One region of the Shewanella sp. T24-MNA-CIBAN-0130 genome, then DNA from elsewhere that is predicted to be linked to it. Evidence: predicted binding sites of a transcription regulator. Region 1 holds the regulator's gene; each other region holds the start of a gene.
What was found. The regulator LexA, encoded in region 1, represses DNA repair genes until DNA is damaged. The targets are predictions, from matches to a motif close to TACTGTATNNNNATACAGTA.
Positions count from the first base shown of each region.

Region 2: AAEZ02_RS14965 (LexA family protein) is a predicted target of LexA. The motif match lies at 3,476-3,495, and genes of this name have one in related genera.
Region 3: AAEZ02_RS09765 (LexA family protein) is a predicted target of LexA. The motif match lies at 2,665-2,684, and genes of this name have one in related genera.

Region 1 is NZ_JBEOPP010000002.1:133,491-141,611, reverse strand. Features, by position in the region: gene AAEZ02_RS01645 (cytochrome c oxidase assembly protein) at 1-410, opposite strand, end outside; gene ctaD (cytochrome c oxidase subunit I) at 412-2,007, opposite strand; gene coxB (cytochrome c oxidase subunit II) at 2,017-3,618, opposite strand; gene AAEZ02_RS01630 (cell division inhibitor SulA) at 4,014-4,520, opposite strand; gene lexA (transcriptional repressor LexA) at 4,517-5,131, opposite strand; gene plsB (glycerol-3-phosphate 1-O-acyltransferase PlsB) at 5,396-7,819, shown strand; gene mtr (tryptophan permease) at 7,819-8,121, shown strand, end outside.
Region 2 is NZ_JBEOPP010000039.1:5,862-13,982, reverse strand. Features, by position in the region: gene AAEZ02_RS14975 (hypothetical protein) at 1-209, shown strand, start outside; gene AAEZ02_RS14970 (UvrD-helicase domain-containing protein) at 553-3,345, shown strand; gene AAEZ02_RS14965 (LexA family protein) at 3,505-3,912, shown strand; gene AAEZ02_RS14960 (Y-family DNA polymerase) at 3,913-5,169, shown strand; gene AAEZ02_RS14955 (hypothetical protein) at 5,232-5,816, opposite strand; gene AAEZ02_RS14950 (AHH domain-containing protein) at 5,813-6,514, opposite strand; gene AAEZ02_RS14945 (endonuclease) at 6,805-7,548, shown strand; gene AAEZ02_RS14940 (PP2C family protein-serine/threonine phosphatase) at 7,976-8,121, shown strand, end outside.
Region 3 is NZ_JBEOPP010000018.1:55,911-64,031, reverse strand. Features, by position in the region: gene AAEZ02_RS09780 (MlaD family protein) at 1-526, opposite strand, end outside; gene AAEZ02_RS09775 (ABC transporter ATP-binding protein) at 523-1,287, opposite strand; gene AAEZ02_RS09770 (MlaE family ABC transporter permease) at 1,290-2,402, opposite strand; gene AAEZ02_RS09765 (LexA family protein) at 2,712-3,119, shown strand; gene AAEZ02_RS09760 (Y-family DNA polymerase) at 3,131-4,387, shown strand; gene AAEZ02_RS09755 (NifB/NifX family molybdenum-iron cluster-binding protein) at 4,796-5,341, shown strand; gene AAEZ02_RS09750 (sigma-54 interaction domain-containing protein) at 5,368-6,690, opposite strand; gene AAEZ02_RS09745 (Tll0287-like domain-containing protein) at 6,984-7,634, shown strand; gene AAEZ02_RS09740 (MBL fold metallo-hydrolase) at 7,902-8,121, shown strand, end outside.

The DNA of each region.
Region 1 (8,121 bases):
TGTTGATTAAAGCAAAAACATTCCGTTTTATTGAAGTACGCCGCCCCTTGGCCAGGCGATACCGAAGGGATCGCTTGGCCTACGGTGTCGCGTGAAGACAGGTTTTTAACCAAAAATTGTGCGTGAGTAAGCTCACCAGGATGCACGCTTATTTGGTTAACTTTAGGGCTAAATTCCCACGGCATATTTGATTGAACTTGGGTGACAAATTCAATGGTTACGGTTCGGCTTTTATCAACCACCACCGCTTCATAGCTGCTGGCACTATTTTGGGTTTTGCCATTTATACCCAATGTATCGCAGAGCACGTCATAAAGCGGTACCAGCGCAAAACCAAATCCAAACATACCAATTGATCCAGCAATCAGCATGATTAATAACTTACGATTTGATCTTGTTGGTTGCGTCATCTCATTTAATCTCCGGCGGAGTGGTAAACGAGTGATATGGCGCTGGACTGGCAATCGACCATTCTAAGCCTTCTGCTGCTTGCCAAGGATTATCTCCAGCGGGTTTGCCACCCTTAATGCATTTGAGTACCACCGCGAGGAAAATAAACTGAGATAAACCAAATGCGAACCCACCAATTGATACAATTTGATTTACATCGGCAAACTGTACAGCGTAATCTGGGATCCTTCTCGGCATGCCTGCTAAGCCTAAGAAATGCATCGGGAAAAATAGTACATTGACGGAGATAACCGAACACCAAAAATGCCATTTCCCTAAGGTTTCGTTGTACATATGACCGGTCCATTTGGGCAGCCAATAATATGCCGCTGCCATAATGGAAAATATCGCCCCTGTGACCAACACATAATGAAAATGAGCCACCACAAAGTAAGTGTCGTGATATTGGAAATCAGCAGGGGTAATTGCCAGCATCAGACCCGAAAACCCGCCAATGGTGAACAGGATGATAAACGCGACCGCAAAGAGCATCGGTGTTTCAAATGTCATCGAACCGCGCCACATGGTTGCCACCCAATTAAACACTTTCACCCCAGTAGGGACAGCAATTAACATGGTGCAATACATGAAAAATAGCTCTGCAAACACAGGCATACCCGTGGTAAACATATGATGTGCCCACACCAAGAATGACAGCACGGCAATGCTGGCAGTGGCATAAACCATAGAGGAATAACCAAACAATTTTTTACGACTAAAGGTCGGAACAATCGCCGAGATAATGCCGAATGACGGTAAAATCATGATGTAAACTTCAGGATGACCGAAGAACCAGAAAATATGCTGGAACATCACCGGATCGCCGCCACCTGCGGCATCAAAAAAGCTAGTACCGAAAAACTTATCGGTTAACACCATGGTGACCGCGCCCGCAAGCACTGGCATCACCGCAATCAGTAAAAATGCGGTAATAAGCCAAGTCCACACAAACAGCGGTAATTTCATCCATGTCATACCAGGGGCGCGCATATTGACTATGGTCACGATAACGTTAATGGCGCCCATTATCGAACTGATCCCCATCATATGAATGGCAAATACAAACAAAGCGGTGCTGTCAGGACTATAAGTGGTTGAGAGTGGGGCGTAGAATGTCCAACCAAAATTAGGACCACCACCTTCCATGAATAGCGAACCTAGTAACATGGAAAAGGCGAACGGTAAAATCCAAAAACTCCAGTTGTTCATCCGCGGTAGTGCCATGTCTGGCGCACCGATCATCATTGGAATTAACCAGTTAGCTAATCCAGTAAAAGCTGGCATTACCGCGCCAAAGACCATAATAAGACCATGAACTGTGGTCATCTGATTAAAAAAGTTAGGTTCGACTAGCTGTAATCCCGGCTGAAATAACTCAGCTCGAATGACCATAGCCATCGCACCGCCAGTTAGAAACATAATGAAACTAAACCATAAATACAGCGAGCCGATATCTTTATGGTTAGTGGTGAGTAGCCAGCGCATTAGCCCTTTCGGCGCTCCGTGATGATGATCATCATGAGCGGTAGCAATTGTATCGTGCGTTGTTGTGCTCATTGTTTTCCCCTACTGTCCATGGCTAGCGACATCGGCAGCTTGCACCGCCTCGTCAGAATTATTGCCCCACGCATTGCGCTCATAAGTAATCACTGCCGCCATTTTTTGAGGGCTGAGTTGACTACTAAATGCTTGCATTGCGGTGCCTGGTTTGCCGTGCATAACGATATCGATATGTCCGCTAACCGGTCCGCTAACGACAGGGCTGCCAATAAGTGAAGGGAAAGCGCCGGGTAAACCAGCGCCAGAGGCCTGGTGACATGCAGCACAAACAGTGGCATAAACCTGCTCACCTTCAGCGATTAATTGCTCCAAGGTTAAGGTGGGCAGATCTGCCGCTGCAACAACTTCAGGTGTCACAACCTTGGCAACGGCTTCTATAGCTTGAGTGGTTTTTTCTGTGGCCGCATCGGTAATGTCTGTCGTTGTTGCGGCAATGGTACTTGCTGCATCGGCTACGACCTCGATCGGCTCAGTGCTTGACGCGTTACTACTTGAGAAGTTACCCACATCAGCTGCTTGAACAACATCGCCACTGTTGTTGCCCCAAGCATTTCGCTCAAAGGTAATCACTGCGGCAATTTCTATGGCGCTAAGTTGCTTGGCAAAGGCTTGCATTGCGGTGCCTGGTTTACCGTTTAATACAATATTGAGGTGATCGTCAACAGGGCCTTTTATGATAGGACTGCCAATCAATGATGGGAATACACCGGGAAGACCCGCCCCATTAGGTTGGTGACAAGCGGCGCACCGCGCTATGTACACTTGCTCGCCCTGCGTGTTTAGCTCTTCAAGGGACAAGGTTTGTGACATTGATGCGGCTGCAGCGACTGCAGCATTATTGGCCAGTTGTTTTTGTTCAACTAACCAATTATCAAAATCAGTCTCCGATAAGGCTTGTACCACAATAGGCATAAATCCATGGTCTTTACCGCATAACTCAGCACATTGACCGCGATAAGTTCCAGGCTTATCAATACGAGTCCAGGCTTCGTTGATAAAGCCTGGGTTGGCATCTTTTTTAACCGCGAAAGCGGGTACCCACCATGAGTGGATAACATCATCAGATGTCATCAAGAAACGCACCTTTTGATTGATGGGCAGTACTAGCGGCTTATCGACTTCAAGGAGGTAATTTTCGCCTTTGGCCTCACGGCCATCAATTTGCTCTCTGGGGGTGGATAATGAGCTGTAAAATTCGATGTCTTTATCAAAATAGCTGTAGTGCCATTTCCACTGTGACCCAGTAATTTTGATGGTCAGATCGGCATCGCTGGGATCTTCCATGGCAATTAAGGTTTTAGTGGCTGGAATAGCCATTCCGATTAAGATAATGAAAGGGATGACGGTCCAAGCAATTTCCACTTTGGTACTTTCGTGAAAATTGGCCGCAACGGCACCTTTTGATTTGCGGTGATAAATCATCGAATAAATCATGATCCCAAACACCACTAACCCAATAGCACAACAGATGTAAAGAATCGTCATATGGAGGTCATAAACCTTACCACTGATATCCGTCACGCCTTGGGTCATGTTGAGGGGCATTTCTGTTGCCCCAAGCGGAAGTGCTACCCACACAACCAATAAAAAATACAACCATTGCTTCACAAGACTACTCCCCTGCTAATTGCAAAATAGCAACTACAAAGAAAAGTCACACAGTAAATCTCAGCTCTATGCAAACTCTTCGGTTCCCGAAAAAAGCTTGATGAACTCAAAGTACTCTGGTGGTTGTATACAGACTGTCTACGCTTTTATTGTTAGCTGTGCACCACGCTTGTACCTACGACTGAACTTATCAATTTCTATTTGGATTATTTGTCTGACAGTAATCTTGATTACTGTCATTTTATCCAATTAAAGATGAAGAATGTTTCATCCTTGTTAACCACATTACTTGTAGATTAAACATTGATCAAGATCACTTTGTTGGTAAATAGGCTAAAAAAAGATGAAAAAAAGCCCTGAATTCAATGCAGGGCTTGGTAATTAAGGATTTATGCTTAGTGAAATGAGCAAAAATTACCTGCTCCACTTGTTAATGTAGAGTTAACAAGTTGATGTTTGTGAGGTAAGTGAGCATTCACATCTTCAATTACCACGCCTAATGCTCGCGCGCTCTTAGCGACAATTTCCAATCGACGACTATCGCGAGCATCGAGTGAACTTGTCCAAGTAACCACTGCACTAGAAGTTCCGCTCGTGAGAGCTTTTTCCATGGCCCATAATGTTTCGACTTCATCTTTGGTGTGCACCAGTAAAATACGATCCATTCTCACTCCAGCACTGGCCAGCATATGCTTATAGCCTATGTGAGGTGGACTAATTAATACAATCCATCTGCCTTGTTGGCTCAACGTCGCCAGTTGGCTACACAATTGACTCAGTTCTGCTTCACCTTGGGTGACAGTTTGTAATGTTTGAATGGTTTGGTTGCCATGCAGATCTGTTTCAGTTAAATCTACCCATAAGCCTGGGTGACGTGGCGCTACGCCCATTAGTTTGTTCATGACCAATCTCCATTACGGATAACGCCAACTGCAAGCCCTTCGATGGTTAGGCTTTGGCAACTTAAATCTACTTTTATCGGGTTATAATCTTCATTTTCTGCATGCAGATAAATCATATTACCTTTTTGTTCGAATCGTTTTACGGTGACGTCATCATCAACACGCGCCACCACAACCTGACCATTACGCGCTTGTTGCATTTTATGTACAGCGAGCAAGTCGCCTTCTAAAATACCAATGTTTTTCATGCTATCACCACGAACCCGTAATAAAAAATCTGCGGCGGGTTTAAACATATTTGGGTCGACTTGATAATATTGTTCTACATGCTCTTGCGCCAAAATAGGCTCTCCAGCAGCAACTTGTCCAATGAGTGGCAGACCGATTTCAAGCTGTTCTTCATGAGGTAAACGAATACCTCTCGAGGTACCAGGTATGATCTCGATAAAACCTTTTTTGGCTAATGCTTTTAAATGCTCTTCGGCGGCATTAGCACTTTTAAAGCCAAGACGACTCGCAATTTCAGCACGAGTGGGTGGCATACCTGTTTCGGTGATATTGTTTTTAATTAAGTCTAAAATTTCTGCTTGGCGCGGCGTTAACGGTCTCATGATGGTTCCTGTCTTTTTATACAGTGACTGTCATTATATACAGTGTTTTTGTTCGTGCAAGTATTAACCAACTCTTTTTTGAATATTGTTGGTCAAGTATCATTCAACAACCTGTTTCTATTAGTTATTGTGTATTGATTGTCTGATGTTATTTCTGATAGTGAGAACTCAAGCGTAAAGATAAATCGGTCTGATAGTGTAAGCAGGCTGGTTTCTGGTATCCTATACGACAATATTACAGTGGCTTATGTTGCGAAAATAACCATGTCAAAACCAGATTCAATATTTTTACGAGCGTTAAAATGGATTCAAAAATCGATGGTACTCACGGTTGTTGTGCCACATGATCCTTTTGACGATCTTAATTTAGATCCATCTAAACCTCTGATTTATGTTATGAAAACAGAATCAATCAGTGATGCCGCTGCATTAAGCGAAATCACTGAGAGCTTTGGTATGCCCAGTCCATATGAGCCACTGCAATTGGATGGCCTCAAAGTATCACGCATCGTTTGTCTTGAAGGCCGCAAACCGCTTTTTGGTAAACGCGAAAGCGGTGAAAAATTTATTAATAGTTTTACCAGTCTGTTAGCGCTTCATCGTCAATGTCCTGAGTTAGATATTCAGTTGGTGCCTGTGAGCCTTTATTGGGGTCGCACACCGGGTAAAGAAGATGACAGCATGAAAGCGGCTTTTTTTGAAAGGGAAAACCCGACCTGGCTGCGAAAATGGCTAATGATTTTGTTTCTAGGTCGCCACAATTTTGTACAGTTTTCTAATGCATTATCGCTTCGTCTTATGGCTGATGAACACGGTACCGATAAAAGAATTGCTCACAAATTAATCCGTGTTGCGCGAGTGCATTTCCGCCGTCAACGCAAAGTGATGACAGGGCAGCAATTACCGAATCGGCAAGTGCTTTTTGCGTCGTTACTTAAATCTGATGCAATCAAGAAAGCCATTGAAGAAGAGTCGGTAAACAAAAAAGTATCTGTCGAGAAAGCCCGTGAAACCGCCATTGAATACCTTGATGAAATTGCCGCTGACTATTCTGATAGTTTTGTGCGCATTGCCGAGCGCTTCCTCACTTGGTTATGGAACAAATTATACAGTGGTATCAATATCAAAGGTGCAGAACAGATAAGGCAGTTACATCATGACGGCCATGAAATTGTCTATGTGCCTTGTCATCGTAGTCATATGGATTACTTACTGTTGTCATATATTTTGTATTATCAGGGTATGGTTCCACCGCACATTGCTGCCGGTATTAATCTTAACTTTTGGCCTGCTGGGCCTATGTTCCGTCGTGGCGGAGCATTCTTTATCCGTCGTAGTTTTAATGGAAAAAAACTCTATACCGCAGTATTTCGTGAATACTTAGATCAGTTATTTGCTAAGGGCTATTCGGTCGAGTATTTCACTGAAGGTGGTCGTTCTCGTACCGGGCGTTTGCTAGCGCCTAAAACCGGTATGTTAGCGATGACTATTAATAGTGTGTTACGTGGCATTGAACGCCCTGTGACCTTAGTGCCTGTGTATTTAGGTTATGACCATGTGATGGAAGTGGCCACTTACCATAAAGAATTAAGCGGTAAGAAAAAGAAAAAAGAATCTGTTTGGCAGTTATTTGGGGCTCTGCGTAAATTAGGCAATTTTGGCCAAGGTTATGTGAACTTTGGTGAGCCGATTAATTTACAACATTTCTTAAACGAGCAGGCGCCAGAATGGCGTAAAGAGATTGCGAACGATCCTGATCAGAAACCATCATGGTTTACCCCATCGGTCAACTTACTAGCCAATCGTGTAATGACCAATATCAACGGCGCTGCTGCGGCCAGCTCGGTGACATTGACCAGTTTAGTGTTATTGGCATCAGAGCAAAATGCATTAGAAAGAAGCCAGTTAGAACGTCAGCTTGATTTGTATTTAGCATTACTTAACACAGTGCCTTATACCCATTACGCATCCGTTGCAGAGGGTAATGGCAAGTCAATTGTTGATCATTGTCTGTCGTTAAATAAGTTTGTCAGTACTAAGGACCTTATTGGCGAGATAATTTCGGTTGATGAAAAAGTTGCTATTACCATGAGTTATTACCGTAATAATATTATTCATTTAATGGCATTACCTTCACTCATCGCCAGTTGTTTAGTGCACTATGATGTGTGCGATCGCACCCGAATCCATGCCATAGTGATGGATTTTTACCCATTACTTAAAGCTGAACTTTTTATGGGTATTGATGATGTTCCTAAACATGTAGATTGCATTTTAGACTTTATGGTTGAACAAGGTCTGTTGAGCGGTAGCGATCAGTTGGTGATCACGCCTCACCATATTACTCAAGTGTTACTGCTTGCTGAAACCATCAATGAGACGTTGCAACGCTATGCCATTATCTTTAATTTACTGGCGATAAATCCGGAGCTTGAGCGTTCAGGATTGGAAACCGATAGTCATATGTTAGCCCAACGTTTAGGGGCTCTACATGGCATTACCGCACCAGAATTTTATGATAAAAAGTTGTATAACACCTTGAGCGTGAAACTAAAAGAATTGGGATATTTATGCAGTGTCGAGAATCGTTCTGAAGTGATAAGAATTCGAGATAATGCCAATAAATTACTCAGTTCTTCAGTAAGACAAACCATTGTTGATAGTGTGGCAGCGGAGCACGGACAATAATGGCCAACCACATGAATGCAGCAAAGCATCGAGCTAGCGGTAAGTCAGTATTGGGTGGGGCGATGATTATTGCTGGGACCACAGTCGGTGCGGGCATGTTTTCCTTGCCGGTCGTTAGTGCAGGAATGTGGTTTGGTTATTCATTAGCCATGTTGTTAGGTGTATGGTTTTGCATGTTAATGTCGGGTTTGCTGTTATTAGAAGCCAATTTGCATTTTGAACCTGGCGATAGTTTTGACACCTTAACCCGCGTAACTCTAGGGCAGTTTTGGCGGGTGATTAACGGCGTATCTATTGCCTTT
Region 2 (8,121 bases), on a different contig from region 1:
ATGATGAAAAAGACTACTCAGAACTTGATTGTATTATTCAATCAGTAATGACTGATATTAATTATAAAGCTTATGGTGGTGTGTACACATCTAAACTAGGAGAAGCTATTAATCTTATAGTTAAATTACATCCAATTGAATTAATGGCGCTTAATGAGTGTGTTGAGCAGATATTGTCTTTGCGAGAATCAAAAGTTGTCTCAACTTGAGACAACTTTACATATCAATTCCATTGTTTAACTAATGAGAGTGCACATCATGTCTATATACGATATGAATGTGCGTTAATAATACAACAGCAATTTTAATGGCAATAGCAGATGAGTTGAATATAGAAGAGCTAAACGATACTAAAGTATATTTCCTCTTTTATATGATGCTCAACTAGGCAGCTCTATAGATTGTGAACAGGAGTTCGATTTTTTAAAAGGAATCGATACTTAATAATAAATTGTTGTGTAAACATGTGGTTTTCTAACTGCGAGCTCGCAGCTGGAAAGCCTGCTTACACTTAAATGTCAGATTAATATACAATTGTATAGGTATTAGAGTATGAGTAGTTCTAAGCTATCTAAGAGTAAATCTAAGTCGCATACCAATGGTTTTAAGCAATCATCATTCTTTAAAAAAGTAGTGCCGAGTAAAATTTTTAATATATCAAAAACAGATAAATACCCTTTAGTTCAGCCAGAACTTAATCGTGAAATGGCTATTTTAACTAATCCTAGAACATTAAAGTATAAAACAAAAGTTAATAAAATATTAAAGTTATTAAGAAAAAGCCATGTAGTCAAGTATCAACAAAAATTAATGGCTGATCACATTAAGAATGTTTGTGCCGAAAATGTTGATATTGACTACATACGTATAGGCCTATCTTTGACATCAACAGATATAAATAAGTTGTTAAATGAGAGTAGTGGTTTAGCCTGTGTAAAAACATCAGAAAGAAGCGCTAGATTAATAGCAAAGAAAGTTAACGTTGGTAATGTTAATAAAGGGTTTAAGACTGGTGATACAAAGCCGTTCTTTACATCCAGATTTAAGTTTTTTGCAGACAATGATAGTTATAGGAACATTGATGTTTTTATCGCTAATCCCGAATATGAGCGTAATAATGGCCGAGATTTAGTTTATAACTGTGAAATTGAGTTTATTCCTACACGGTTAAGTCTCTCGCTTATTTCTTTTATGTTGTATCAGTTTAAGTCGGTATTAGGCCGTCGATATGAGCAGTTATTCAAGCATGCTTTGTTATTGGAACTACATACTGGATATATCATGCATGGCGTATCTCAATTATTCGCTTTTATGATGACAAATAACAATAAAGTTAAAAAGAGTCTTTGCTACCCATTTAATAGTCATTGGGCGACAGAAACCACCTATATAGGTGATAGATATAGCCATCATCTTATTGGCTATGATAAAACTCTCAAAGAGAATAAGAAGTTCGTAGAACGTGCCATTAAAGGACTTGTTGGCTCATTTGAACGAGTCGCTGGCGAGCTAGAAGGCATCTATGAGTGGTTCCTTTCACAAAGATGTAATTTCAGACTTGAGTCACGCCAAAACTTTAGCAAATCACCTATTGCTCTGCTGAATATGCCATCGGTTGAATCATTACTCGCAACCGTTCAGTTATTAAAACCTCAATACCTCGACGATCTCACCGATAAACAGTTAAAACGGTTAGTAAAAGATAAATCGATACAGCCGTTAGCTAAAATATTGGATAAGAAGTTTAGGAAAGTTAATGATAACAAACTCTATTTCTCTTTTGATAAGGCTCAGCTTGATGCTGCATTCAATTGTCGCCTAAATACTCTATTAGGTGCAATTTTAAGCCCTAATAAAGTTCTTGATAGCAAGCCTAAAGGTAATTACCAACAAGCAGTTAAAAGTGCTCGTGAGATATTAAAGCCGATTATCGAGAAACAGCAATTAGATTGCGATTCAGTAGAAAAAATCATTAGATCTAAAAAGTCGGCTATTTATGTTGAAGGTTGCCCTGGTGCTGGTAAAACACGGCTGATAGTAGACCGCGTGAGACATTTACTTGCTCAAGGTGTTAACCCAAGTTCTATCTGTGTGCTTGCTTTTACTAAAATTGCAGCTCATGAGTTTACATACCGACTTAAAGAGCAAAAGCTGTATTCAGATGGCATGATTGTCAGTACTTTTAGTGGTTGGTGTAACACCCTTCTTAACGAAGAGAATATGCTCCCAGCGCTTATAGATGAGCAAGCTCGTAATGCCATTCAGTCATGTATCAAAAAGTATAATAAATCTGCCGAAAGAGATAATAAATCCATTACTGTGAAGCGTTGTATCGCACTATTCAATCATATGGCGAATTTTAATAATCCCGACATTATCCTTTCTATCAAGAAAATTGATCCTTACTTGGTTGATTATACTTCAGATATTGAAGCAATTTTTAAGATTTATGATGAATATAAAAAAGGAAAGTATCGTGATTACAATGACATGCTTGTTCAAATGAGAGAAGGCTTGAGCAAGCCTGACTTCCTTGAAAAAACAACTAGTCGATATGAACACATGATAATTGACGAGATTCAAGACACAAATCTAGTTCAATGGGATATCATCAAAACAATGTATATTCATAAGGTTAAACTTTTTTGTGTAGGTGACCCTGCCCAATCTATCTTCGGCTTTCGTGGTGCTGATAGTCAGTATCTTGCTAAATTTGGACAACTATTTAAAGGTAGTAAGTTTCAACTGACGCGAAACTATAGGACTACAAAGTCCCTTGTTAAGTTATCAAATGCACTGAGATTTCAGATTAATAAGACATTTATCGGCTCTGTAAGCGTATCTAAAGATAATGAGGTAAGTGACGAGCTTGCTCAAGTTAAGTACTGCGATGAGTTAAATGATGCTGTTGTATGGCTAATCAAGAACATAAAGAATTCGAGTGAGCTTTATGCTCAACAACTAATCTTGTGCCGCTATAATGAACAAATTGAGATTATAAAAACAGCAATGATCGATGCAGGATATGAGGTTTCGAAAAAATATGTAATACAAGTCTCAGAAAATTACTCTATACCAATATTAACTTATCATTCTTCTAAAAGTCTGGAGGCTGAGAATTGCTATGTATTTGATCCCCTTTTTAGTAAAAAGAAACTTTCTACATATAAAGAAGAATTGCGTAATACCTACGTTGCTTTTACTCGATCAAAAATAGCATTGACTATACTTGTTTGTGCAACCGGATCAAAAATATATGAACTTGACGAAAAGACTTCAAAGAGACAGAGTAAGAGCATCTTTCTTAACTTACCAGATGAATTTACTCAGGTTATAGAATCTTAGTTGTTAATTATTATATAGCTTTACCAAACTCACTAGAATTTTGATCTGTTACGATTCTAATGATGTTAAATCTGCCATTTTAGAGGGATAAATTCTTTATACTTGTACCTTTAATTTTTACTGCTAAAATAACTGTAATTATATACAGTGGTGTTAGCTATGCGCGTTATCCCTATACCTGCAAGAGCAGGCATTACAGGTTTTGAAAGTCCAGCAGCTGAATACAGTCAGCTAGGCATGAGCTTGGATGATTTACTGATTGAGCATCCAAGCTCAACCTTTATAGGTATTGCTCAAGGCGAGTCGATGCAAGACGTCGGCATCTTTGATGGTGATATGATCATTGTTGATCGTCATGAGACTGCTCGAAACGGCGATGTCATCGTTGCCAATTTTAATGGCGAGTTTGTCTGTAAGATTCTAGATACCAAGCGGCGTGTTCTCCTTTCTTCTAATCAGCAATACCAACCTGTCATTATTCATGAATACGATGATTTTAGTATTGAAGGCGTAGTCACACGTTCTATTCGTTGCCACCGTCAAAGCCCTCTGTTGTGTGGTAATTAGATGTTTGCTCTAGTTGACGCTAATAGCTTCTATTGCAGTGCCGAACAAGTGTTTCGTCCAGATTGGCGCGGTAAGCCAGTTATTGTGCTAAGTAACAACGATGGGATGATTGTTGCTGCTAATCGTCAAGCTAAAGAAGCTGGCATTGGGAAGTTTCTACCTTACTTTCAAGTTAAAGCCTTATGCGCTCAACGTGGAGTTATTGTCTGTTCCTCAAATTATGAACTCTATGCTGACTTATCTAGCAAAATGATGGACATCATTGGCCGCTTTGCCCCTGAGCAACATGTTTACTCTATTGATGAAAGCTTCCTCTCTTTTAAGAACTGTTATCCAGCTATCAAATGCCTCCTTACGCAAGGCCAGTTAATCCGCCGTGCTGTGTGGAAAGAAGCGCGGCTAGCAGTCTGTGTGGGTATTGGTGAAACACTTACTCTTGCTAAAATCGCCAACCATGCAGCTAAGAAGATTGAGGGCTATAAAGGGGTTTGTTTCATTAGTAATGAGCAAGAGCGTATAGCTATTTTAAAGCAGCTTGCTGTAGGGGATGTTTGGGGCATAGGACGTCGAATAAGTAAGAAGCTTGAGCTAATGAATATCCGTACAGCGTTTCAACTCGCGTCTATGCCGCCGACACTGGCAAGAAAGCAATTTAGTATTGAAATAGAACGTACCGTTCGTGAGCTTAACGGCCAAGCCTGTAAAGTATGGGATGAGGTGAGGGCAGATAAAAAGCAGATATTTTCGACTAGAAGCGTAGGTGAGCGCATCACTGATTTTGAGTCGTTACAGCAAGCATTGAGTAAGCATGTTGCTATCGCATCGAGTAAAGCACGTAAGCAAGGCTCAAACTGTAAGACTATGCTGATTTTTGCCAGTAATTCACCCCATGATGAACGACCAGTAAGCTACAAAGCTATTGTGCATTTCCCATGTCCAACTAACTGCACTGTTGAGCTAACCAAAGCTATGAGTGAAGCCGCCCCAAAGCTTTTTCGTGAAGGCATACATTATTACAAAATCGGTATAGGGCTTATCGATTTAGCCAGCGAAAAGCATAACCAATTCGATTTGTTTAACCCTCCTAAAGCTAATCCAGCTTTGATGCATACGCTAGATGACATTAACCAACGCTATGGCAGTGATACGATGTTTCTAGCAGCTCAAGGCATAGAGCACAAGTGGTCAATGCGCCGTGACCTGCTAACGCCTCAATACACAACCAAATGGCTCAGTGTACCCAGCATTAAGTGTTAACGAGGTTTTACCCGAAAGAACTTTGCTCAATACTGTTAGTCATTATATAAAACAAACAAATACTAGAACGGATTTAATAAATCGCTATCAAAGTTTAAGCCTTCAAGCTCTGAATTAATAAATAATCTCTTAAAAGCCTCATTGCAATATATAGAATAGCCGCCTTGTAATTTTGACTTAAAAAGTAGCTTATTTTGAATATCTTCATTCAAAAAAGCTAATGACTTAAGACCGTCTTCAAAGCCATCTATATAGTTCATTTCACATAAAGTTGGATCTTCATTCGCAAAAACTTGAGGATTAAATAACATTAAAGACTCTCCATCAGCATTGACCTTTACAAATTCACCATAGGGATGGATTTTATCGCCGAGAAATAGATATGCTGATTGAGTCAATAATAGAAAATTTCCAAGTACATTTATGTCAAAATTTTGCTTTCGTGCTTGTGGAATAAAATTGCAGTCAAACTCACCATCCCACAAGTCCGCTATATTGGAATTATCATAGGGTAATGCCATTAGTTTTCTTACCACGACCTCGAAGGTGAGGTCAGTATTACTTACTATTTGATTAGTCATTGTTACAGTATTTAAATCAACTAAATCATATGAGCCATTAGGCTTTTTCAAATAGTATGCGCTCATAGTCCTTTCCACTGTTCATCTTTGGCATCAAATATAGTACTTGGTAACGTGCCTGTTTTTATATGAGTTTTCATACTACTTAACCTTCTAGAAAACTGTTCTTTATTTGGTACTCTCTGCCCGCCAAGATTTATACCTATCCAAGATTCGTAGTTATAGCGATGAAGCTTTCGGTGTACTGGCGCACTCTCAGTTGCCCAGTTTATACTTTTGTTTTTCATAAAGTTTATTAACCATGTGCCATTAATTGGGTCATTGATACCAAACCCTACTAAATGGAAATTCAATCTAGCACTTAAAATTGCAAATTGATTAAACCTACCGACACCAGGAATTATATGATGAGCTTCATGATTAACCGTTGGCTTAGGTTCACCAATAGCCCTTAAAAATTGAGCTAGTTTATCTGTAGGGTGATGCTCTTCATTAGTCAATTTTTCTATTGTCGCTTTACTAGCTTGATCTCTGTATTCAGCTAAAGCAGCCTGAGCTATTGATATGGAACTAATGCGATCCTTTTCTCTTTGAAGGTGGCGAAAATCATTATTTAGTTGTTCAAGTAAAGCTTCACTTGGATTCGAAGTCGCTTTCTTATCGAAATATTTTTTAGCTAACAACTCAAAATTGTAAACAGCCATTTCAAGAGATGAAGGGTTTGATGGTCTAGATGGGCGTGGGTATTCCTTTAACTTATTCATGTTTTATGTACTCCATTACATATAAAAACTTGAACGTAATTTAAAACAGAATTGATAAATATACAAATATCATTTGCTTAAGGTCGGCATGAAATCCATAACCTCTAATTCAACCACTTAAATGCAATACGACAAGGAATAGAGCACAAGTGGCTAAGTGTACCCAGCATTAAGTGCTAACTAGGTTTTTGCTTTGATTAATGTTTTCACTGTTAGTATTACTCATATGCTTGGTCTGACTAGATAAATCAGGCATTATCTAGTCACTGTTCCTTAGCTTGAAGTTCTCAATGAACCTCCTCAAAATTGGTCTACCACTCTTTCTACTGGCTCTCAGCTCTACAGCCATTGCAGCAGGAAATACATCTAATGATTCATTCAACAAAGCAAAAAAGATGCTCGAGCGGGAGGTCTATCAAGATCACCGCGTAACCATCTACTGTGGTGCTAAATTTGACGCTAAAAAGAACATCGAAGCACCTACAGGTTTTGTTACTTCTAAATACATTAAACGGGCAAAACGGGTTGAGTGGGAACATGTAGTTCCGGCGGAGAACTTTGGCAGAGCCTTCAGTGAGTGGCGTGATGGTCACAAGAGTTGTGTCGATAACAAAGGTAAGTCGTTTAAGGGACGTAAGTGTGCTGAGAAGATGAATACAGAGTATCGATATATGCAAGCCGATATGCACAATCTTTTCCCTGCCATCGGTGCAGTAAACGCACTACGCAGCAACTACAACTTTACTATGCTGCCCTCAGCGGTGTCTGACTTTGGTAGTTGTGATATGCGTATCGATGATCGTAAGGCACAACCACCGATAGCTGCTCGTGGCGTTATAGCTCGAACACACATGTATATGGAACAGACATATCCTAAGTACAAAATGAGTAAACAACAAAGTCAATTAATGAAAGTTTGGGACAAACAAGATCCAGTTTCTAAGTGGGAGTGTAAGCGGTCAAAACGTATTGAAAACCTTCAGGGGAATGCAAATACAGTGGTCGAGAGCCGTTGTCAATCAGTTGGTTTGTAGGCGTTTAGATGAGCGGCTAGCTCGCTTATGCCCCAAAGCTCCTACGTTTACTGCTACAGCACTTTTCTGAGTTTGAATATGAACCGTTATTTGACCACAGCAAATTTAGATGAATTAGAACGGCGATTGAACTTATAAATACAACAAAGACTACGGATTATCGTAGCCTTTTTCTTTTGTCGTACGTTAATAAAGTAGAAAATTTAGAACCTTTGACCGTAAGGCCGTTGATTTGGACATGGAGAGAAATCAAATTGATTATAGTTATGTCTCGGCCATGATGTTCGATTGTTATCTATGTTTTAGTGAGTTAAAAATCATTGTCTTAATTGATTTAACTACTTGTAGTATCAATTTTAAAGTGTAGTCTCATACTGTATATTAAGACGATAAAACTGACTTTACACAGCATGGTTGATATTAACTGATGGAACAAGATGCAATTAAGCTACAAATAAGAGACTGGCTTTCCAGAAGGGTACCGGCGGTTGGCGTAAGAGATGTCATAGGTTTACCTGTTGCTATTGGTTCTGATATTGGGAATGTTCGAAAAGAAAATCAGGATAGAGCTGT
Region 3 (8,121 bases), on a different contig from region 1:
AGCTTTTAAGGTTCAAAGATTGCAAATCTTTTGACAAGGATTCGAAATCAGTTTCTATGGTTGGCAGCTCTAATATGGCGTTGTTTCCACCATGAAACTGAGGCACAGTACTGGGATAAAAATCTAACTCAACATAGAGCAGCCCAGTTAATAAACTCTGATAATTCAACTGGGCACGTAAACCGTTATCGATGGCGTGGAAGAAAAACTCTTCGCCCACTTGAATACCCTTTAGATTGATGCGTTTCAACAACAAATTAGCATGAACAGCGGCGGTAATACCTTGGCTATTGTTATTGGGGAAATCGATACTGATATCGCTTATTTCACCGATCACAACCCCTTTTAACTTCACGGGGGCGCCCACCTGAAGCCCTTGGATTGAGTTGTTGAAAAACATCACTACGGGGGCTTTTTCGGCAAATATCCGTCCTCCAGAAAAGAATAACAGTGCAATAAACACTAAGATAATAGCGCCCAGAATAAAGGCACCAATCGCAAGAGGAAGTCGCTGGCTTTTACTCATGATGCCTCCACTTTGTCAGCACGATTGAGAAATTGTCGCACCCGAGGTTGGCTGCTGTTAAGTTTTAATTCTCTCGGATCGCCACAGTCGAGCATGGTATTGGTTTGATTATCCAGATACACACAGCGGGTGCCGATTGACAATATACTGGGCAGCTCGTGCGACACGATAATCACGGTCGAATCGAGTGCTTGGCAGATTTGCACTATTAAATGATCTAAGCGCATACAACTAATGGGGTCTAATCCTGCAGAGGGTTCATCAAAAAACAACAATTGTGGATCCAGTGCAATCGCGCGCGCCAACCCTGCGCGTTTGTGCATGCCGCCACTTAACTCGGCAGGATAAAATTTCTCGAACCCGGCTAAGCCAACTAATGCAAGTTTATAGGCCACGGCTTCAGCGATTTGCCGCTCCGAAAGGTCGGTATACAGTTGCAGCGGTAAAGCCACATTCTCAGCAAGTGACATACTGGAAAACAACGCCCCAGTTTGAAAGGTAATGCCCCAGTCTTTAAGCATAGCCACTTGCGCCGGTTCATCTGCGTCATAAAAGTTTTTACCTTGATAGCGTACTTCGCCCTTGAGCGGAGTTAACAGTCCTACCATTGATTTAAGCAAGGTCGTTTTGCCGCAACCACTTCCGCCAATGACAAAAAAGATATCATTCTTGTGAATGTCGAAGGTTAACTGTCGTTGCACTTCGGTAGTGCCATAACCGACACAAAGATTGCGAACACTGATAAAGGCATCATCAAGCATCATTAGATCCCTAATTTATCGAACAAAATATTAAGCGCGGCGTCAGAGACCACAAGAAAGACAATCGCCTTAACCACAGCGTTGGTGGTGGCTAAACCAACGGCATTAGAATCTCGACCGCAAAGAAGGCCTGCCTGACAACCCGCTATAGCAATCAGAAAGCCAAAAATGAGGCTTTTTATCAAACCGGTGGAAATGTCTACCCAATCGATCGCAATCTGGGTTTGCAAAATATATTGGGTGTAACTTACGCCCATGCCATTGGCAACAATCGCACCGCCGATCATGCCGATCACATCTGAATAAATACACATCAGTGGCATAATAAAAATCAATGCCAATAATCGAGGTAAAACCAGGAATTCCATGGTCGAAATGCCCATTACGCGCAGAGCATCAATTTCTTCATTGACCTGCATTGTGCCTAATTGCGCAGCATAAGCAGCCCCTGTTCTGCCAGCCATGATAACGCCTGTCATGAGCGCGCCCATTTCACGCACCATCCCGATAGCCACTAAATTTGCAACATACACCTGAGCCCCTAATTGCCGCAGCTGTACCGAGCCTAAATAGGCCAATATCATTCCCACAAGCAGGCTAATTAAGGTGACAATAGCCAGTCCTTTAGGTCCCGCTTGTTCTATAAAAAACACGATATCACTGCGACGAGTACTGGCTTTGCCTCTGAACCAACGACCCAATGCCAGTGAACTCTCGCCAACAAACACTAATCCGTCGTGTACTTGTAAACCTTGCACAATAAGCCAGCTACGTAAGGCTGCTAATAATCCGCCAATGGCAGCATCATTGGTTGCTTGATAAACAGGAACGTCGGTAGCAAGTTGTAGTAATTGCTGTAATCCTTGTGGGGTGTCTTTTACATTTAAGGCGATTTGTTGTTGTTCACACCAACGTGACAATTGTAATAAGGCAATGGCGAGACTTGAGTCCCAGTGCGACAACTCTGTGGTGATTAATGTGACGGAATGACAAACAGAGGGTAGCGTAGCGCAAATATCCGCGCCCAGTGGCGCTTGGCCCAATTGCCAATCACCCGTAAGATGCAGTGAACAGTTATCATCTTGCATATCAATGTGGAATGTAGCGAGTGTCATACTAGACCCCGAGCAAAGGGAAAAATAATGCTATTGGTTACGCTATACACGAACTAGGTTAATTCTTGTACTGATGATCAGTGTAGACCAATCACTCTGATTATATTTTGACCTTGAACATATTCTTTCATAAACAACAGATAAGGTTGCCGTGTAGCGGCGTCTAAAGTTCAATAAAAACCACTCCAATGCTTGAAAAGCACAGGGCATGGCGCAAGAAAAAATAAATAAACTTGCACCAACTAAATTTAGCGGTAAGATGTACTGTGTTTTTATACAGTACACGTTATAAGTGTGCGAGGTTGTCATATGCGCATTATTCCTATTGCAGCGAGTGCCGGTATTACTGGCTTTGAAAGCCCTGCAGCCGAATACCTTCAATTAGGCTTAAGTCTTGATGAGATATTAATCCAGCATCCCAGTTCGACTTTTCTTGGCTTAGCCCAGGGCGAGTCGATGCAAGGAGTGGGGATCTTCGATGGCGATTTATTGATTGTCGATCGCCATGAAACCGCGAAAAGCGGCGATGTGATTGTGGCTAATTTTAATGGTGAATTTGTGTGTAAAATTCTCGACATGCCACGGCGAATGCTAGTGTCATCGAATGAGCAATATTTACCAGTGACCATCTGCGACTATGATGATTTTAGTATTGAAGGCGTGGTGACCCGCTCAATTCGTTGTCATCGTCAAAGCCCACTGCTTGTAAGCAAATAAGAGTAGGTAAAATGTTTGCCTTAGTCGATGCCAATGCTTTTTATTGCAGTGCTGAACAGGTGTTTCGTCCTGATTGGCGTGGTAGACCGATGATTGTGCTCAGCAATAATGATGGCTGTATTGTGGCCGCTAATCGACATGCAAAAGAGGCTGGCATTCAAAAGTTTTTACCTTATTTTCAAGTTAAAGCCTTATGCGCCCAGCGCAATGTCATCGTTTGCTCATCTAATTATGAATTGTATGCCGATTTATCGGCAAAGATGATGGCAATAATAGGCCGTTTTGCCCCAGAGCAGCATGTGTATTCGATTGATGAAAGCTTTCTGTCTTTTAAGCATTGTTATCCCGCGATCAAATGCCTGCATACCCAAGGTCAGTTAATCCGCCGCGCGGTTTGGAAAGAAGCGCGCCTACCTGTTTGTGTTGGCATAGCCGAAACCTTGACCTTGGCTAAAATTGCTAATCACGCCGCTAAAAAAATCCAGGGATACCAAGGTGTGTGCGTTATCGAGACTATGCAGCAACGTACCGACATTTTAAAACAGTTGGCGGTTGCAGAAGTATGGGGAATTGGCAGGAAGATGAGTAACAAGCTTGCGTTAATCAATATTCGCAGCGCATTTGATCTCGCCTCTATGCCGCCCAGTCTTGCGAGAAAGCAGTTTAGTATTGAAATAGAGCGTACGGTGCGCGAGCTTAACGGCCAAGTGTGTAAACAATGGGATGAGGCGAGGGCTGATAAAAAGCAAATTTTCTCCACCCGCAGTGTGGGCGAGCGCATCACCGATTATGAGTCATTATTACAAGCGTTAAGTAAGCATGTTGGTATTGCGGCGCTCAAAGCGCGTCAGCAAGACTCCCATTGTAAAACCATGTTGCTGTTTGCGAGTAATTCCCCCCATGACGAACAGCCAGTAAGTTATAAAGTCATCGTACATTTTCCATGCCCAACCCATTGCAGCGTTGAGCTCACCAAAGCTATGACCCACGCTGCTCCAAGGCTATTTCGTCAAGGAGTACGCTATTACAAAATAGGCGTGGGCCTAGTTGATTTAGCCAGCGAGAAGCATTTTCAATTTGATTTATTTAATACCGCTAAGGTCACCCATGCGCTAATGCACACGCTAGATGGCATCAACCAACGCTACGGTCGCGACACTGTGTTTCTGGCCGCACAAGGGATAGAGCAAAAGTGGGCCATGCGCCGTGATTTACTAACACCTCAATATTCGACCCAATGGAAATGCTTGCCAAAGATAAAATGCTAAGGGGTTTTATTGGTTTTTTTATTCGTTTTTCATGATTAATGCCACTACAGAGCGAATAATCGCCCCGCTATTTTTATCGCAATAAGGTCAAGGGCACTAATGATTGTCAGTCAGATGTTTAGATAATTGATGTCGATATAAATAGTGCAACAGATCACAAACCCTAAATTAAAGCTGGCATATGCCATAAATAAGCGTATATATAGCATATGCTATTAACTGTAGTTTGGTTATACCAAGCGCTAAAATTCAGTTAACTATTAATGGGGCAGCCAAAAGCTATGTTAAGCCTATTTATCCCACCTCTTAACCCGAGTTGAAGTTACTTAAATCTGTGTGTTTTAAATTAATGGACGACTTAACTAATGGTAAAGCGTTGTTAATGCAAAATGCACATGAGGAGAAATGATGATTACCGCCATACCAATGAAAGACGAACATATTTCCAGCCATTTTAGCAAAGCTGATGAGGTGCTCTTTATTGACGATCAAGGTCAAGTGAAAGGGCGTTTTGCCAATCCTGCACTAACAGATGGATGTGAGGGTAAACAACAATTAGTCAGTTTGATACTGGCACATGGCGCTAATCGCGTGATCGTACGTAACATTGGCCAACAACTATTAGCTAAATTATTAAGTCGGCAACTGAGTGTTTTTCATGCTAAAAATGGTCGTACAGCAATAGACGATCTTGCCGGTGCTAATTTAGCTGACTGTGAGGAGTATACCGAGGCAAGTCAGGGACGCCCTTCATCTAAGCATATTGCTAAACAAGCGAATGGTGGTTGTTGTGATCATAATCATGCTGACGGAGAAGCGGGCAGTCACGATGGTCATTGCAGTGGATCAGAAATGGCGACAAAGAAACGTTGCTGCGGATCAGAAATGGGCACAGCAACCGCAACAATGAAAACGTGTTGCAATAAAAAGCATTCACTAATACATCAACATTAATGGTAACTATGGTTGATATTACGTCATTACAGCGCTGTTAGCTTTAGCTCATAGCGCTGTAATTTACGATATAAGGTCCGCACACTAATATTAAGCTTAATGGCTAATTCTGCTGGAGATCCTTGAAATTGCTGACAGACCTGAGAAAGATATGCGTACTCCACGTCATCGAGTGACATGAGTTCCGTTGCCGTTTTTAGTGTATTTTTGTTATCTGTCGATGTGTGGTTAGGTTGAACGCTTTCAGGTAAATCACTGCTGTGGATAATATCTTCGTTGGCAATCAGTGCCGATTGTTCAATAATATTTTTCAGTTCGCGAATATTACCTGGATATGCATAATGACTGAGCAGATTTAATGCGTTAGCCGAAAACCTTTTATGTTTGTATTCAGAGTACTTTATAAAATGATTTACGAGTCCTGGAATATCATCAAGGCGCTCACGCAACGAGGGTAAGTAAATGGGAAATCCGGCAATGCGGTAATACAGATCGCGTCTAAATTCACCTTTTTCAACCAAATCGAGTAAATTCTTATGGCTGGCGCTGACTAATCGAAAGTCGGAACGTTTTTGTTTTAATCCACCCACGGCGCGATAACATTGGGTTTCTAGCAACCTCAGCAGTTTAACTTGCATGTTCATCGGTACATCGCCAATCTCATCAAAGAATACCGTGCCGCCGTGGGCTATCTCAATCAGACCTTTTTTACTGGTGGTTGCCCCGGTAAAGGCTCCTTTCTCGTAACCAAATAACTCACTTTCGAACAGGTTTTCACTCAGGCCGGTACATTCAATAACCACAAAAGGTTTATCATTGCGGCTACTGGCTTGATGCACCGCTTTAGCGACGAGTTCTTTACCTGCACCGGTTTCACCTTGCAATAGCACCGCAATACTGGATTGAGATGCTCGGTTAATTCTGTTGAGCATTTGCTTAAACGGCGCAGATTGACCGACCATGGTGCCTTTTTTAGACTCTGTTGATGCATAATCAATGGCATCTAAAACCTCCAGATATCCCAATACCTTGCCACTGTTATCTTTAATGGGTTTCATTAAAATATCGCAATATGACTTACCGTGTGCAGTGCTATGAATATGCACGGCATTGGCAGCCCTTGCGGTACTCTGGCATTGTTGCAAAGGACACTCTTCACCGTGTTTATCACAAGGCTCATTACTGTGATGAGATATCTGATGGCATTTACTTTGGCCTAATATGACTTGTGTATCATACGTTTCTAAATAGGCTTGATTAACCGCATGTATAACATAATCTGGCGTAATAAATATTGCCGGTTTATCAATCGCGTTTATCATTGATTGCACAACAGTGGTGTTACTCATTTATCACTCTCGCTTACTGTACACATTAATCAGTTAATCTCTAAAGTGACATTATTAGCGCAATATTTGTCACTACAATGCCATATTTGTCAGTTCATAACCTAGCATGTGCCTCTCGCAAATATCAATGAATTTTAAGTGGCTGATTTTATATATTTTAAATTTGTCGGTGTAATATGGCACAAGCTTTGTATTGATCTTGCTATATGTTTTGTGATTGGACTCGGTCATAGGTTTTTTATAACCCTAAAACTCATTGAGATTAAACGATTTTAAATAGAGGAATAACAATAATGCGCTTAACACACAAACACACACAATCATTGATTAAGGCTAGCCAAATGGCCGGCTTAATCATGCTTATGAGCGTCTCGACGGTAGGACAAGCTGAATCATTAACCGAGCAGCAAGTGCTTGAACAACAGGCCAATCAACGAATTGCCGAATTTAGCCAAGCACTGAAAGGTCATTTAAAGACAGCCATTAAGCAAGGTGGATTAACCAACGCAGTGTCGGTGTGCCAAGCGGTAGCACCTGCAATTGCAGCAGAAAACTCAAAAGAGGGCTGGACACTTACCCGGACCAGTTTGCGAGTGCGTAATCCAGCCAATACGCCCGATGCTTGGGAGTTAACACAATTACAGCAATTTGAACGTGTTAATGCTTCAGGACAGCAAGCTGCTGATAAACCCATTGTGGCGAGTGAGTTTATCGTCAAAGATGGCAAAACACAGTTTCGTTATATGAAGGCGATACCAGCGCAACAATTATGCTTAGGTTGTCATGGTAGTAATATTAATCCTGAGCTGAGTACTTTGATTAACAAAACCTATCCTAATGATAAAGCAGTTAACTTTGCCCTCGGTGATATTCGCGGTGCGTTTTCATTACAAAAGGTTATCAATAATCAAGCCGCATCGGTTACAGCAACAACAAAGCCGTAATCAAAGCTGAAGTAATATAAGCGAAAGACCTAGAAGCGAGGACGCTGCGCGGCTTATAGCAAGAGCCTAGGACGCTTCGCTGCTAGGTGCTAAAGCAAACAGCACAGCGACCCATGGGCTGTTTATGGTGGTGGTTTACGTTAACATTATCCTGCCTTTACGATTCCTTATCAGTCATTTACAAAATGATGTTAACCATTATTGCTAATATTGATCTGAGACTTTATCTAACAAATGCATTGGGTATTTTGTTGGGAGTTAATTGTTATGAGTAAAATCCGTATTGATCCTTTTTATCATCATACTAGTCATGCTATTACCTATGTGGTGACCGATCTTGCTACTCGTCAAAGTGCGATTATTGATCCCGTTTTAGACTTCGATATGGCCTCTGGTACTATAAGTACATGTTTTGCCGATAACATCATTGATCATATCGATAAGCATGGATTTGAAATTGAATGGATTTTAGAAACTCATGCACATT